DNA from 2 places in the Collinsella sp. AM23-17 genome. Region 1 is predicted to be linked to the other one. Evidence: riboswitches for the same ligand, from Rfam matches in the RefSeq annotation. Region 1 holds a riboswitch; the other holds the start of a gene.
What was found. A riboswitch is a leader RNA that binds a small molecule or an ion and turns the genes downstream of it on or off. The one in region 1 is predicted to bind thiamine pyrophosphate.

Region 1 (5,874 bases):
GCATACCGTACTGATCTGGCCTTTTACACCAACGGGCGGAGCGTATGCCTTACAGAGCTGAAAGGATATCAGGCCGCTGTCGGTCAGCCGGTCATCCAGCCCCGCCGTCCAAACAGCCGCCTGGACAAGGTGCGCCATATGTTTCAGAAGGTAATGTAAAGATACATAATCGTCAAGACGGCAACAATCAGAAGTTATGGAGGGTAACAATGGAATATAGTAAGGAAGATTTAATGGAAGCAAAAAAGCAACGAGTGGGGCATCTCGGAATCGTTATTCTTGAGCAGGACCTCTCGGCAGTGTTCCAGACGTTTGGCGAGGTCGTCCTCGGTTGCAATCGTAGATAGGATGGCAAACTCGTCGCCTCCCAGACGAAATGCCGCCTCGTCTACCTTCATATACAGCTTGAGATAGAGGCTTACCTGCAAGATATAGCGGTTACCTGCGTCATGTCCAAAGATGTCGTTGCAGTGCTTAAGGTTATCGATGTCGATAAAAGCCATGGTCACGGGCAGTTCCTGTTCCCAGATTTCCTCTAAGGAACGGGCAAAGCCGCCGCGGTTGCCAAGTCCGGTGAGCTGGTCGGTAAAGGCGGTCCTGATCAGATCCTCCTGACGCTCGAGAAGGTCACGGACGGTCTTTTCGAGCGTTTCGGTGTAATTGCTGTCAGTGTCCATGCTGTAAGCGGCTTTCTGAGGTCGGGGTGGATCGCGTCGGGCGAGCTCGTTGTGTACGCGCGTTGTTACTCACGTTTTGCGTGTATCCAGGCCCCTGCCTTGCTGCGTCATTGGGTTTATTTGTCGGCCAGTGTTCTCTGCCAATACCTGCTAAGTAAAAATAACAGTATAGGATTGTATATGGGTGTCTCTGCCGCGGGTGGCTATTATTCGCCAAACGGTAGCGCAATGATGCGATGTTTGAAGAAAATGCAACTGAGACGATATATGTTGACGGGTATACTTGTTTCGTTTTAAAACGCAGGAACGGAGATGGTCGCATGGCACAGCCAGATACGACGCCCACGGTGGGACTTGCGCTCGAGGGAGGCGGCTACCGCGGTATGTATACGGCGGGCGTGCTCGACGTATGGATGGAGCACGGCTTAACCTGCGACCATATGGTGGGTGTCTCGGCGGGCGCGGCGTTTGGCTACAACTTTAAATCGCGCCAGATCGGCCGCGCCATTCGCTACAACAAGGCCTATTGCGCCGACAAGCGCTATGCGAGCGTGACGAGCTGGTTGCGAACCGGCGATATGTTCAATGCCGAGTTTGCCTATCATGAGGTACCCATCGAGCGCGATCCCATCGATCTGGAGGCATATCGCGCCTGCCCCATGCGGTTTACGTGCGTATGTACCGATCTTAAGACGGGGCAGGCCGTCTACCATGACCTGCCCTATGGCGACGAGCGCGATATTGAGTGGATCCGGGCGTCGTCGGCGATTCCCGTGGCGACGCGTCCTGTTGCCATCGAGGGTCGTAAGTACTTGGATGGCGGTGTTGCCGATTCCATTCCCAGCGCTTGGCTGTTTGAGCAAGGCTATGACCGCAACGTGGTGGTGCTGACGCAGCCGGCGGGCTTTGTAAAGCAGCCCAATAGCGTGATGCCTATGCTGCGTCGCGTGTATCGTCACTATCCGGAGTTTGTTGCGGCGCTTGAGCATCGGCACGAGGTCTACAATGCCACGCTCGATGACCTGGCGCGTCGCGAGGCTGCCGGCGAGATCTTTGTGGTGCGGCCCAGCGAATCGGTGAAGGTGCCGTCGCTGTGCCGCGAGCCCGATGAGCTCGAGCGCATCTATCAGGTCGGTCGTCGTGATGCGGAGACGACGTTGCCCGCGCTGGAAGCGTATCTGGCGGGGTAGGGACTACGCCGGAAACTGCATCCCGTAATCAGCGTTCAGACTGGGACGCAGTTTCCCGCTGGTCCTCTATGCGGAAAGCGCGTCCCAGAATGGACGTCCAAACTGGGATGCGCTTTCCGCTCTTGAAGATATGAGGCTGCGGAGCAGCTGCTCGGCATAGGTCTATGCTTGCTGCCAGGTATCGACGAGCTCCTCGGCTGCGGCGTAGGGGTCGTCGGCGCTGCAGACGGCGCTCACCACAAAGAAGCCGTCGACGCCGGTGGACTTGAGTTGCGGCAGATCGGCCGTCTTGACGCCGCCGCCCACCACAATGGGGACGGGGCTTGCCGCATGGAGGGCGGCCAGGTCCTCAAAGCTCTTGGTGATGATGGAGCCGTCGGCCGCACGTCCGCAGTCGCGCTTGGTTTCGGTCTCGTGGAGCGGGCCTACGCCCAGGTAATCGACCAGGCTCATGTCGGCGGTCTTGACGTACTCGAGCATCTCCTCGCAGCGGGCCGAAAGACCCACGATGGCATCGGGGCCCAAAAGATTGCGGCAGACCTCGACGGGGATGTCGCTCTGGCCAACATGCACGCCGTCGACGGCAATACCCTGCTCGCGTGCGGCAAGTACGCAGTCAAGGCGGTCGTCGATCAGCAGCGCGACCTGCCCGGTTTTGCCGGCCTGAGCGATGGCCTGCGCGGTATCGCCCGTCAGTGCGATGATCTCGCGGGCGCTTGCCACCTTGGAACGCACCTGAATGCAGGTAAAGCCGGCGTCGAGCGCCTGGGCCACCACATCGCCCACGGGGCGTCCGAGGGTGTTTTCGGGGCCGAGTACCAGATAGGCCGAGATATCAAGGTTGTCGCGGATGCTCACTGTGCTTCCTCCTGCTTTTTGATCTGCGCTTCCATGCGCTCGAGCTTGCCAGTCATGGTGTCGGTAAATCCGGGTCGAATATCGGCCTTGAGCACGACTTCGGTGCGGATGCCCTTGCTCGCCAACACAAAGGTTGCGTCGCGCACGACCTGCATGACTTCGTCCCAGTCACCCTCGATCTCGGTGAACATCGAGGTGGTGCGGTTGGGAAGGCCGCTCTCGCGAATGACGCGTACGACCTCGGCGACCTCGGCGGACAGCTCGTCGCCGGTGCCGCACGGGGCGATGGCTACGGCGACGAGCGTGTTCATACCGGCATTGGTTGCGGGCTCGGACATGCCTTATGCCTCCTCGAGCTCGAGTTGGTTATCGGCGATGTCCTGGGCGGTTGCGCGATAGAGCTCGTCGATAAAGGCGACCTTAAAGCTTGCCGGGGCATCGGCGACAGCGGCGGCACGCGTGCCGGCAACGTTGTAGACGGCGGTGCCACAGATGGCTGCCGTAAACGGATCGGCAGCGCAGGCGTACACAGCCAGCACACCGCCCTGCGAGCAACCGCAGCCGGTGATTTTGGACATGAGCGGGCTGCCGCCGTGGGACTTGGCCACGGTCGTGCCGTCGGTAATCAGGTCGACTTCGCCCGAGACCACAACGGCGCCGCCGGTGTAGCGGGCGAGCGCCACGGCGGCGCCGCGGGCGGCGTCTACCGTGTCGGTGGTATCGACACCGCGCACGCGACTCAGATCGGCCGCTTCGCCCTCAAGGCCCCACAGGCCGGCGAGCGCGATAATCTCGGAGGCATTGCCGCGCACGATGGCGGGTTTGTACTGCTTGAGTTCGTTTACCAGTTGGGTGCGCAGGCTGCCGATGCCCAGGCCCACCGGATCGAGCACCCAGGGCTTGCCGGCGTCGTGTGCCGCCTTGGCCGCGCGGGGAATCGTCTGCTCGTAGATGGGGAAGAGTGTGCCCATGTTCAGATAGATGGCGCCGCCGCCGGCAACGAGCGCCTCGCCCTCGTCGGGCAGATAGACCATGGCGGCCGATCCGCCCACGGCGAGCTGCGCGTTGGCGACAAAGTCAATCGTCACCGTGTTGGTGATGGAGCCCGCCATGGGATTGGTGGCGCGAATCTTCTCCACGGCCTTGACCACATTTTGCTTAAGCTGTTCCGAATCGATCACTGCACATGCCTCCTTGGCATAGAAAAGGGGCGCTGTGCATAGACAGCGCCCCTGTAAAGGCGGCATGCTCCCTACGCCAGCATTAACTGACAGGTTCAAAGGATTGGGCCCTATGCCCTCTCAGCCTTGTGGTTTGCACCGCCGGCACTCCCGCATCGAATCTGTTGTTCCCTATACTAGCGCACCTGCCAATAAGGGACAGGTTTATTTTGGCAGGTAACAACTGGGGCTTTGCGTTTTCCCAGATAAAACCTGCCAATATAAACCTGTCTCTTTTTGGCAGGTCGGTACAATAGACGGGATTAAGAATGACCGAGGGGGCCTTATGATTAAACTTGTGCTGACCGATATGGACGATACGCTGATTCCAGCCGGGCATGACGGCGCCAGCGACTACGCCATCGAGGGCATTCATGCCATGCAGGCGGCGGGTCTGCACTTTGGCCCGGTTTCGGGTCGCCAGCCCTCCGCGATGGGCTGGATGTTCCGCAATCGCGCCGAGTGCTTCTCGACCGGCGCGTTCTGCAACGGCCAGGTCATGTTTGTGGACGGCGAGGTGGTAGCCTCGCATGCGACCGATAGCGACGCACTCATGCGTTTGGCCGCCTATCTGGAAGAAGAAACCGACGATACCTATCTGAAGGTCTACAGCTTAGGCGATGACTTTTGGAATAACGATGCCTATTGTGTGACGAGCGACCCCGAGCGTGTGCGCCGCGCCATGGAGTCGGGCGGCAACGCATGGCTCAAGGGCGAAGAGGCCCCGTGCCGTCCTGTCGTCGATGACGCGTCGGTGTTCAAGGCGAATATCTGGAGTGCTCGTTCGCGTGAGGAGCTCGCGGAGCTCCGCGAGCGCGTTGCCGCTGAGGTGCCGGAACTCTCGCTTGTGTTTCCCAACAATCGTGTGCGCCTGTTCGACATTCTTCCAGCAGGTTGGGACAAGGGTTGCGCTGCGCTGGAGCTGGCGCGCGCTTTGGACCTGACGTCCGACGAGGTGGCCGTATTTGGCGATTCCGATAACGACCTGCCCATGATCGGTGCCGTCCCCAACTCCGTTGCAGTCGCCAATGCCAACGAGGCCGTCACGGCTGCCGCGCGCTGGCATATCGGCGCTGCGGCAGACGATGCGGTTGCCGGGGCTCTGCATCAGATTGCCGCCTGCGCCGCGACGGGGGAGATGCCGTCGTTTATGCGTCAGGCAGATGCGGCGGGTTCGGGTTTCGCGGACGTCTAGGGAGGCCATCATGAAGCTTCAACAGCTCAGGTATGTCGTCAAAGTTGCCGAATGCGGCAGCATCACCGAGGCCTCGCGCCGGCTCTTTGTGTCGCAGCCTTCGATTACCGCGTCGATCCGCGATCTCGAAAACGAGATGGGTGTGCACATCTTTGAGCGCACCAACAAGGGTGTCATTGTGTCCGAGGAGGGCGAGACCTTCTTGGGCTACGCGCGCCAGGTGCTCGATCAGGCGGATCTGCTCGAAGGCAAGTACAAGGGCGCGTCCGAGCAGGTGCCGCACTTTAGTGTGAGCTGCCAGCATTATTCCTTTGCCGTCAACGCGTTTGTCGATGTGATCCGTGAGTTCGATGCCGCGCGCTATGACTTTACCCTACGCGAGGAGCAGACCCACGAGATTATCGAGGATGTCGCGCACATGAAAAGCGAGCTGGGCATCCTGTATCTGTCCGAGCACAACCGCGAGGTTATCGAGCGCATGCTGGCGGCCAACGAGCTCGTGTTCGAAGGGCTCTTCTGTGCCACGCCGCATATCTTCGTCTGTGCCGACCATCCGCTGGCGGACCGCTCCAGCGTGACGCTCGAGGATCTGGAAGACTACCCGTTCCTGTCCTACGAGCAGGGCAGCTACAACTCGTTTTACTATTCCGAGGAGCTGACCTCGACGTTTGAGCGTCGCAAGAATATCCGCGTGCGCGACCGTGCGACGTTGTTCAATTTGGCCATGGGCCTCA
Region 2 (5,874 bases), on a different contig from region 1:
CAGGGCGCGTCTGTCGAGCGTGTCGTTTACATCGTGCGATTTGAGCTATGCGAACCTTTCGGAGGGAAGCATTGGCCCCATGGCTGCGCGTGACACGCGTTTGACCGAGGCCGCACTCCAGGGGGCAAAGCTGGGGCAATTGCGCTTGGACGGCTGCGACCTGACGCGAATCGATGTGTTCAAGACGCCGCTTTCCGGCGTGGATGTATCGTGTTGTACGTTCGCGGCTCCTGTCGTCTCGGGCGACTACCATGAGCTGCGTGGCCTGACGGTTAATGCCGAGCAGGCGTTGGCACTCTCGGGTCTGCTCGGCATCCAGCTCGCCGACGAATAGGCGCCCCGGTCCTTTGCTCGACCGCTATCTAAAATCAAACCGTCGCAACATCCGATGATTTTTCGCGTTTGCACGATTTTCATCGAATGTTGCGACGGTTTTTGGTGCAAGGTAGCCTGTCTTTTTTTGGCAGGTTACTGGCTATTTAGTACTGCCACATGTGGTTGACAGGGCCGGAGCCTTTGCCCATGTCAAAGCCGGCGGCGAGAGCACCCGTTAGGTAGGCCTTGCCGGCGTTGACGGCATCGGCAAGATCCATGCCCTGGGCCAGCGCGCAGGCGATGGCGGACGAAAGCGTGCAGCCGGTGCCGTGTGTGTTGTCGGTCTCGATGCGCTTGTGGCGGAACCACGTGGTGAGCGGATCGCCCAGATGGTTGCCCTCGTCATCGAGCGGCGCGGGTTCGGCCAATACATCGTTGGCCTCGTTGACAAGATGCCCACCCTTAACGAGGGATGCGCAACCAAAGCGGCGGGTGAGGAGCATGGCAGCATTTTGCTGTGTGCGCTCGGAGTCGACCTCGTAGTCAAGCAGGGCCATGGCCTCGGGAATATTGGGCGTGATGACGGTTGCTAGTGGGAACAGGCGGCGGGTGAGCGCCTCGGCGGCATCTTCGGCAATCAGCCGTGCGCCCGAGGTGGCTACCATGACGGGGTCGACGACCACGTTTGTCGCGTTCCAGGCGCTCAGGCGGTCGGCGATAACCTCGATAATCTCGGCAGAGGAAACCATGCCGATCTTGACGGCGCTGGGGCGGATATCGTCAAATACGGCGTCAATCTGCGCAGCGACGATATCAGGGGAGATATTCTGCACGGCGGTGACACCGAGCGTGTTTTGTGCGGTGATGGCGGTGATGGCCGTCTCGGCATACAGGCGGTGCGCCGTGATGGTCTTGATGTCGGCCTGAATGCCGGCGCCACCGCTGGAATCGGATCCTGCGATGGATAGAACGGCAGGTACCTTACTGCGATCCATGTTTGCTCCCTTGTTCGGTCGGAATCAAATGGGTCTTTAAGCCAGCATTATAAAGATGCCCGGGCCGACTCTATGTCGAACCCGGGCGGGCGATGCAATCTTTACGCAAATGTAAGCAAATGTTCACACGTCAACAATTGACGAACACCATGTTACCGATTGTGGCTCCGGTGACGAGTTAGTCCTCCATGCCGAGGTCGATCGTCGTGCCTTCGAACACCTTGTTAACGGTGCGGACGGCGCACATCTTGCCACACATGGTGCAGGTGCCCTCGGTGGCGGCGGGGGACTCCTCGTAGCGCTTCTTACCGGTGACCGGGTCGAGAGCACACTCCCACATGGCATCCCAGTCGAGCTTGCGGCGTGCCTGGCCCATCTTGTCGTCCATGTCGCGGGCGTGCGGCACCTTTTTGGCGATATCGGCGGCGTGTGCGGCGATCTTGGTGGCCATGAGGCCGTCGAGCACATCCTGGGCGTTAGGCAGGCATAGGTGCTCGGCCGGTGTCACGTAGCACAGGAAGTCGGCACCGGAGCTGGCGGAGATAGCGCCGCCGATGGCAGCGGTGATGTGGTCGTAGCCCACGCCGATATCGGTCACCAGCGGCCCGAGCACATAGAACGGGGCGTTGTGGCACAGGCGCTTCTGCAGTTTCATGTTGGCGGCGATCTCGTCGAGCGCCATGTGACCCGGGCCCTCGACCATGACTTGGACGCCGGCGGCCCAGGCGCGCTTGCACAGCTTGCCCAGCTCGATCATCTCGGCGGTCTCGGTGGCGTCATTGGAGTCGTAGAGACAGCCCGGGCGGCAGGAGTCGCCGAGCGAGATGGTCACGTCGTACTCGTGGCAGATCTCGAGCAGCTCGTCAAAGTACTCGTAGAAGGGGTTTTCGTTGCCGGTAACCTCCATCCAGCCAAATAGCAGCGAGCCGCCGCGGCTGACAATGTTCATGAGGCGGCCGGTCTCCTTAAAGGTCATGGTGACCGATTTGTTGATGCCGCAGTGGATGGTCATAAAGTCCACGCCGTCCTCGGCGTGCGCGCGCACGACCTCGAACAGGTCGTCCTTGGTGAGCTTGACCAGCGGCTTTTCCATGTAGCCGATGGCGTCGTACATGGGGACGGTGCCTACCATGAGCGGCGTCTCGTCGATGAGCTGCTGGCGGAACTGGCGCGTCTTGCCCGAGTTGGAGAGGTCCATGATGGCGTCGGCGCCAAAGTCCTCGGCGATCTTGACCTTCTTCCATTCCTCGGCGGCATCTGCCTTGTCGCCCGAGATGCCCAGGTTCACGTTGACCTTGGTGGACAGGCCCTCACCGACGCCAAAGGCGCGCATGCCCTTTTTGATGTGCACGATGTTGGCGGGAATGGCGATGCGGCCGTCGGCCACGCGCTCGCGGATGTACTCGGGGTCGCGATGCTCGCGCTCGGCGACCTCCTTCATCTGCGGTGTGATCTGCCCGGCGCGGGCGAAGTCGATTTGCGTGACGAGCTTGGGCTCGGTCTGTGTGCTCATTGGCACGGCTCCCTTCGTTGGCATTACCCATATCAGGTTTGCGGGTCAGGGCGGGCGCGCCCAGTCTCAGCCTGCCGTCTTGTCCTGCAAGCTCCCCGTTTATGTAATGGGCTCAAGTATAGCTCGAATGGGTACGATTGGCCTAACGAGCGTGCCTGTGGGGAGGCGTACATGGAAGACAAGCATCTATATCGAGAGACACAATGGGATGTATCGGCCGAGGAAAGCCGTGCGCACCATGGCCTTGTCGCGATTGGTTTTGCGGTGCTTGCCGTGTTGGTGATTGCCTTTTGTATTTGGACGTTCGGCGGTCGCGGCGGCGCTGCGTGGGAGTTCGAGGCTGATGATAGCCTACCGATTATGACGGTGAGGAGTACTGGCGGTAATGCCAATACGCTCGCCGTTCCGGGCGATTATTGGTACCCGCGCGATGAGTTTGTGCAGTTGCAGCTGAGTGGTGGGTCCATTCCAGGTGAAGAAATCGAACGCGTGACGTTTGACGCGGCGCTCAAAACGCTCACGGTGAAGCTCAAAGATCAAGGAGATGTGCCCACGACCATGGATATCGTCCTGACGGAATGGCGTCTGGAGCCTCCGACGGGTGTTGCGGTGTCCGAGGTTGAGCACGTCAAGATTGTCTATCAGGACGGTTCGACAAACGGGATTGCAAAGGCCGATGGCTTGGCGGAGTAACGGAGTGTTTGGAAACGGCGGGCCTATTGTGCCTGCGCGTTCATGAAAACCAGGGTGTTTTTGTCTGAAAGCTCGGGGATGTGACGATAGCCGATGTTGAATGCGGTAAGTTCGCTTGCATCCTCGAGCTTGTTTTCTGCCATCCACCGCACCATGGAGCCGCGCGCCTTTTTGCTGGCGGTCGACCGTTGGATGGGCTTCCCGTTGCGGATACCCTCGCCAAAGAGGCATGTGACGGCCGTGGCGTCGCCCGCGAGGTGGGGCAGAACGGTTTTGGCATACTCTACGCTGGCAAGGTTGACGATCGTAGCGTTGGAGCCCGCCGGAGCGATGACCCGTGCGAGTTTGTCGCCCCAAAACGCGTAGAGGTCTCGGGCATCGTCGACGGCAAGCTTCGCCCCCATTTCGAGCCGATAGGGCGACACGCCGTGGAAGGGGCGTACGCATCCGTAAAGGCCCGAGAGGATCCACAGATGGTCTTGCAGCCATGCGAGCTGCGCGAAATCCATCACCTCGGGTGCCATGCTCTGGTATTGAATGCCGTGATAGGACATGACGGCAGGGGAGAGGTGACGGGCGAGTGCGGGATTGTCGAGATCGCCGTTTTTCAGGATGGGCCCGAATTCATGCAGGGTGTTGAGGCAAGGCCCCAGCAGTTTGTCACTCACGTTCCATAGCGCCTGCAGGCCGCCGCTGCCTTCATTCCGCTCGATATTTAGCAGTGCGCGGTGGAGGCGAGCCGTCTCGTGCACAAAAGGTGGAATGCCCAGGACTTCAAAAGCATCTTGGGCCGCGCGCATCTGTTTGGCGGGCGAAATGATGACCTGCAGCATGGACTCTCCTCTGCCAAAAAGAAAGTTGCGGTGGAATACGGTCTGTTTTGGTCGTTTATGGGCCAGTTTAGTCCGTATTTCACCGCAACTGATGAAGGGTCGGTTAGGCGCGCTCGATGAAGGCCTTGTAGCCGCGATAGGCCTCGTAGATATCGGCCTTGTTAGCGACCTCCCACAGGGCGTGCATGGACAGGACGGCAACACCGGAGTCGATGACGTTCATGCCGTACTTGGCCATGATGTAGGCGATGGTGCCGCCGCCACCTGCGTTGACGCGGCCGAGCTCGCAGGTCTGGAAGTCAACGCCCGCCTCGTCCATGATGTCGCGGATGAGGGCCACATACTCGGCGTCGGCGTCGTTAGAGCCGCCCTTGCCGCGGCTGCCCGTGTACTTGTTAAAGCACAGGCCGCGACCCATAAAGGCTGCGTTCTTGGTTTCGAACTTGCCGGCGTAGCCCGGGTCGAAGCCCGCGGACACGTCAGAGGAGAGCATGCGGCTGTGGGCGAGTGCGCGGCGCAGGGCCAGCGGGCTATCCTCGCCGGCGAGCGTCATGATCTCGGCGACGGTGTTCTCGAAGAAGCGGCTCGTCATGCCGGTGGCACCCACGGAACCAATCTCCTCCTTGTCGACGATGAGTGTGATGCTCGTGCGCTCGACATTGGCCACATTGATCTGGGCGAGCATGGAGGGGTAGGCGCAAACGCGGTCGTCATGGCCATAGCCCAGAATCATGGAGCGGTCGAGGCCCATGTCGCGGGCCGGGCCGGCGGGCACGACCTCGATCTCGGCGGAGAGGAAGTCCTCCTCCTCGACGTCGTACTGCTCCTTGAGGATATCCAGGAACATCTGCTTGACGGGCTCCTTGGGAGCGTCCTTGTCGTCCTCGTCAAACTTGACGGGGCGGCCGCCCACAATCACGTCGAGGATCTCGGCGTCGACGGCGTCCTTGGCGGGCTTGGCCATCTGCTCGCTCGAGAGGTGAATCAGCAGGTCGGAGATGGTAAAGACCGGGTCGTCAGCCTTGTCGCCGATGTTGATGTCGACGGTGGTGCCGTCCTTTTTGCAGATGACGCCCACAAGCGCGAGCGGGGAGGCCACCCAGTGGTAGCTCTTGACGCCGCCGTAGTAGTGCGTGTCGAGGTAGGCCATGTCGCCGGCCTCGAAGGCGGGATTTTGCTTGAGGTCCAGGCGAGGCGAGTCCACGTGGGCGCCCAGGATGTTAAAGCCCTGCTCGAGCGGGGCGGTTCCAAGGTTGACGAGCATAAGGTCCTTGCCGTGGTTGGCGGCGTACACCTTGTCGCCTGCCTTGAGCTCGCGGCCTTCGGCGATCACGGTCTCCAGGTCGACGTAGCCCGCCTCCTCGGCCATCTTGATGCCGGCCTTGACACACAGGCGCTCGGTCTTGTTCTCACTCAAAAACTGCTTATAGCCGCGGCAAAGCTCCTCGAGCTCCTCGATCTGCTGTGGCGTGTACTTTTTCCATGCGCAGGGACGCTCCATGACGCAGGCTCCTTTCGGATCGAT

Region 2: linked by a shared signal. The riboswitch ahead of thiC (phosphomethylpyrimidine synthase ThiC) and the one ahead of thiM (hydroxyethylthiazole kinase) in region 1 are both predicted to bind thiamine pyrophosphate.

What each region holds. Positions count from the first base shown of each region.
Region 1 covers NZ_QRHU01000008.1:93,179-99,052, reverse strand. The annotation lists gene tet(W) (tetracycline resistance ribosomal protection protein Tet(W)) at 1-159, shown strand, start outside; gene DW645_RS04440 (GGDEF domain-containing protein) at 231-677, opposite strand; gene DW645_RS04435 (patatin family protein) at 998-1,867, shown strand; gene DW645_RS04430 (thiamine phosphate synthase) at 2,030-2,725, opposite strand; gene DW645_RS04425 (thiamine-binding protein) at 2,722-3,063, opposite strand; gene thiM (hydroxyethylthiazole kinase) at 3,067-3,906, opposite strand; TPP riboswitch at 3,958-4,068, opposite strand; gene DW645_RS04415 (HAD-IIB family hydrolase) at 4,232-5,140, shown strand; gene DW645_RS04410 (LysR family transcriptional regulator) at 5,151-5,874, shown strand, end outside.
Region 2 covers NZ_QRHU01000012.1:70,145-76,018, reverse strand. The annotation lists gene DW645_RS05970 (pentapeptide repeat-containing protein) at 1-334, shown strand, start outside; gene thiD (bifunctional hydroxymethylpyrimidine kinase/phosphomethylpyrimidine kinase) at 480-1,310, opposite strand; gene thiC (phosphomethylpyrimidine synthase ThiC) at 1,489-2,823, opposite strand; TPP riboswitch at 2,816-2,931, opposite strand; gene DW645_RS05955 (hypothetical protein) at 2,995-3,516, shown strand; gene DW645_RS05950 (YaaA family protein) at 3,540-4,349, opposite strand; gene DW645_RS05945 (aminopeptidase) at 4,453-5,850, opposite strand.